Regions from separate parts of the Streptomyces sp. R11 genome, predicted to be linked through region 1. Evidence: riboswitches for the same ligand, from Rfam matches in the RefSeq annotation. Region 1 holds a riboswitch; the other holds the start of a gene.

Region 1 (2,195 bases):
GCAACTCGGCGAGACAGTCGAGCACGGTCCCGAGCAACTGCTGCTGCCGCCCGCCGTGATAGCCGCGTGCGCTCAGCTCACCCACCGGCTTGCCCAGCAGCACGACCTGACTGCTCTGTTCCCCACCGGGCTTGAGCAGCACGGGATTCATCAGCGCGGTCGGCTCGACCCGGCACGCCTGTGCCTGCATCGCCTGCGCCCGCCCGATCTCGGCACCCTCACGCGTGACGAACGAGTTGAGGGACATGTTCTGCGCCTTGAACGGCGCGACCTTCACTCCTTGCCGTACCAGCCACCGGCAGATCCCGGCGGTGACGACGCTCTTGCCGGCGTCGGATGTGGTGCCGGCGACGAGGAGACCACCGCCCGTCATGAGGTACGCCCCTTCACGATGCGGCGCGCGGCGACACAGACGCCGAGCGCCAGCCAACCGACGCGCTTCGACAGCCGTACGGCCCGTTCGATGTCCTGCGTGCCGACGGCCCGCCCGTCCCCGTTCAGCACGGGCCGGTGCTCGACCCGTCCGCCGTACGACAGCGTCCCGCCCAGCCGCACCCCGAGCGCCCCCGCGAACGAGGCCTCCACGGGCCCGGCGTTGGGGCTCGGGTGCTTGCCCGCGTCGGCGCGCCAGGCTCGTACCGCCCCACGGGGGTCACCTCCGGCGACGGCTGCGAGCACGGCGGTCAGCCGCGACCCCGGCCACCCCGCCACGTCGTCGAGCCTCGCCGAAGCCCAGCCGTATCGCCGGTACTTGGGCGACTTGTGCCCCACCATGGCGTCGAGCGTGTTCACGGCCCGGAACCCGACCAGCCCGGGAACGCCTGCCGCGGCGCCCCACACCAGCGCCCCCACGACCGCGTCGGAGGTGTTCTCGGCAACGGACTCCACGACCGCCCGCGCGATCCCGTCCGCGTCCAGCGCCTGCGGATCCCGCCCGCACAGATGCGGCAGCCGGGCACGAGCCGCCTCGACGTCCCCCGCTTCCAGCGCCTGCCCGATGACCCGGGCCTCCCGGGCGAGCGAAGTCCCCCCGACGACCGCCCAGGTGGCGGCACCGGTCAGCGCGACGGAGGTGGCGGGGGACGTGCGTACGAGACGAGCTGCCGCGGCACCGAGCGCCACGGCGCCACCGGCGCACACGGCGGTGTGCACCGCACCCCACGCGCGGTGGTCGCGCCACAACACCCGTTCCACGGCGGCGGCGGTCCGCCCGAACACGGCGACCGGATGCCCCCGGCGAGGATCGCCGAGCAGCAGATCACCGAGAAGTCCGGCGGCGGCGCCGTACGCGAAGACGCGATCGGCACGCATCGGGGTCAGCCGATCGTCGAGTCAGACGAGGGTCCGGTTCTGCATGTCGATCGGCAAGCGAGCATCGCGTTATGTCCTCACTCAGGGTGTCCGCGCCCTGGTTCGACGAGACCGGCGGTGAGAGTTCCTGGCTCCCGGGGGTGTCTACCCCGGTGACAGTGGCGGGACCGCGCCGGATTCACACCGGCTTCCTCTCCTACCGCCGCACATGGCTCCGGCAGTCCACCACGGGGTTGGAACGGCCGTCAACTTGCCGTTGACCTGCGAAGGGAGAGTGTGCGAAGGCCCACACAGCAGTGAGGTGCGGGACGGTGATCCGTCCCGCACCTCGGGTGTTTCAGGTGATGCGCGTCGTGCGTCAGGCGACGATCAGATAGATGCCGTACGCCACTGCCGCCGCGCATGCCGCGAAGCACGCGTACGCTCCCGTGACCGCGAGAGAGGCCGAGTCGCCCTGCGCCACGGCTCGTTCGCGCCGGGACAGGCCCGCGATGCCGAGGGTGAACAGGCCCACCAGGGCCACGGTGACCACGAGGCTGACGCCGAAGACGGAGCCGAGTGCCGCCCAGTCGATCTTCATGCTTCTGCTTTCTTGAGTGAGTGCGGGGGAGTGACTGGAGTGACCGGGTGCGTCAGACGGAGGCCTTCGAAGGCTCCGGCTCCGAGGACTGGGCCGGGATGGTGGCCGTGAGGTCCTCGCTCGCCGTGCCCGCGGGCGGCGGGGTCACGGCGGCCATGGCCGTGGTCACCACGCCGGCCGGCTCGTCGGACTCGTTGACGTTGGTGTGGTCGATGACCTCGCGGCGGGAGATCTTCCAGATCGCGGCGCTGGAGACCACCAGGAAGACCGCGACCACGGCCGTGCCCCAGGCGCCGAAGCCCGT
Region 2 (2,195 bases), 680 kb from region 1:
CCGCCATGTCCCACCACTAGCCTGTCGGCCGCCGGCATCTCCGGGGTTAGCCAGGTCAGCAGTGATTCAGGGTTGTCCCTGATGGCATCCGCGTTGCTGGCCAGGTTCGCCCTGAGGCGATCCAGACATGCCGCGGAGCCGTCGCTGAGTGCCTCGGAGGCGGTCTTGTAGGCGTCGATGTTGGATTGGGCCATCCCGTCATACCAGTCGAGCCCGTCGGCATCTGGCGGCGCGATGCTGACCAGCGCGGCAGCACTGGCCACCCGGTCCTGGAGCAGCGCCGCGCAGGCCAATGCATGCGGCCCGCCACCAGAACGGCCGAGCACGGAGAACGGTCCGAGATTCAGGTGGTCGGCGATGGCCTGCACATCCGCCGCAGAATGACGCACAGTGCGGCCTTTTAACCGATGCGACTCCCCGTACCCTGGCCGGTCATAGGAGATGAGCCGAATACCCAGTTTGTAGAGAACGCTGGTACGTGGACGCGGCCCGACCCTGCTGCCCGGAGTGCCATGCAGCAAGAACACCGGGTGCCCCTTCGGGTCCCCCGACGTCTCGAAGAAGAGCAGCCTCTTGCCGTCGCCGCTCTTGACACTTCCCAACACCAGGTGTGCCTCCCGTCGCCAGCGCCGCGGCCGCCCGGAGCAGGACCCAGAGAACCAGCATCCCGCCCGTCAGGGCGCCAGTCGACACACAAACCAGCCGTCATAGCGACGGACCAAGGGTTTTCCGTAAGACGCAATGCCACGGGGTGACGGTTGCGCGTCCCGTAGGGCCGCTCGCACCGACCAAACGGTAGAGGATTCGCACCCTCCGGCAGGTCATTCCAGCCACACCGATAGCCATTCGGCGCAAAATGCATGTTTGGTTTGACACTTCAGTGATCACAACGCCCCAGGGCGGCGATCACGCAGACCGAGGGCAGTACCCACATGATGGGGCCACCCGACCCGCCGCGCATCCTGACGTCGGGTGATACCGGTCCGTCCGCGAGGAAGGACCGACGCCATGGCCGGGATCATGCACACGCCCACGGCGAAGCCCGGCAAACCGGTCGACGTCCATGGGCGAAATCCAGCCGAACCGGCCGCCCTCAACCTCGCTCGACACCGAACCACCGCCGCCGCCCACAGCCCCCTCTCAGCCCCCGCCTACCCCCGGGTAGAGTGTCGCCGTCGTCATCACACCCGTACGGGGGAAAGCCGGTGCAAATCCGGCGCTGACCCGCAACCGTGAACCGGTCGTCGAAGGCCGGTGAGCCGGATCGCCGCGTACGGGACAGTGACCGGCTCACGTGCACCGGCAGCCTGCCGGAGCGCGGCACCGTCGAGGTATACGGAGCCGAGCCGCCGGGGGTTTTCCCTGTGCTGCCCGGTTCCCCTTAGGGAAGGGCACCCGCCGATCATGTACGTCCGCCGCAGCGCAGCGGCCCTGGCCGCCACCGTCGTGATCGGCGCGGCCGCGCCCGCCGTAGCCGCCGACCCGACCCCCTCCACGTCGCCGTCGCAGGCGTACCCCGCCGAGCTGTACGGCGACTCCGACCCCACGTACGACGGCGTCTGGCGCCAGTCCCTCGCGCTGCTCGCGCAGGACACCGTCGAGGTGAAGCCGGCGAAGGGTGCCGTGGACTGGCTGCTCGGGCAGCAGTGCGCGAACGGGGCTTTCGCGCCCTACCGCGCCGACACGAGCACTGACTGCGGCGCCAAGACCCTGATCGACACCAACAACACGGCCGCCGCCGTGCAGGCACTGGCCGCGCTCGGCGGGCACGACGCCGCGGCCGACAAGGCGGTGTCCTGGCTGAAGTCGGTCCAGAACAAGGACGGCGGCTGGGGCTACACCCCGGGCGGGGCCACCGACGCGAACTCGACGTCGGTCGTGGTCGGCGCGCTGGCCGCCGCGGGCGAGAAGCCGGCGGAGGTCGTGAAGGGCGGGAAGTCCCCGTACGACGCCCTGATCGAGCTCGCCCTGCCCTGCAAGGGCGCCGACGCGGGCGCCTTCGCGTTCCAGCCGGACAAGAAGGGCGGCCTGGCCGCCAACGCGGACGCGACCGCGGCGGGCGTCGTCGGCTCGCTCGGCAAGGGCCTCGTGGTCAGCCCGGGCAAGCAGTCGGACGCGTCCTGCAGCGACGCCGGCTCCGCAACCCCGGAGCGGGCCGCGGCCAACGGCGCCGTGTACCTGACGAAGGCCCTCGC

What was found. Region 1 has a riboswitch for cobalamin ahead of AB5J55_RS09345 (cobalamin biosynthesis protein). Riboswitches for the same ligand answer to the same signal wherever they lie in the genome.
Region 2: another riboswitch for cobalamin. It lies ahead of AB5J55_RS12420 (prenyltransferase/squalene oxidase repeat-containing protein); the one in region 1 lies ahead of AB5J55_RS09345 (cobalamin biosynthesis protein).

The regions. Positions count from the first base shown of each region.
Region 1 is NZ_CP163432.1:2,047,167-2,049,361, reverse strand. It holds gene AB5J55_RS09350 (cobyric acid synthase) at 1-373, opposite strand, end outside; gene AB5J55_RS09345 (cobalamin biosynthesis protein) at 370-1,311, opposite strand; cobalamin riboswitch at 1,412-1,554, opposite strand; gene AB5J55_RS09340 (hypothetical protein) at 1,670-1,891, opposite strand; gene AB5J55_RS09335 (anion permease) at 1,944-2,195, opposite strand, start outside.
Region 2 is NZ_CP163432.1:2,731,884-2,734,078, forward strand. It holds gene AB5J55_RS12415 (alpha/beta fold hydrolase) at 1-605, opposite strand, end outside; cobalamin riboswitch at 1,156-1,287, shown strand; gene AB5J55_RS12420 (prenyltransferase/squalene oxidase repeat-containing protein) at 1,405-2,195, shown strand, end outside.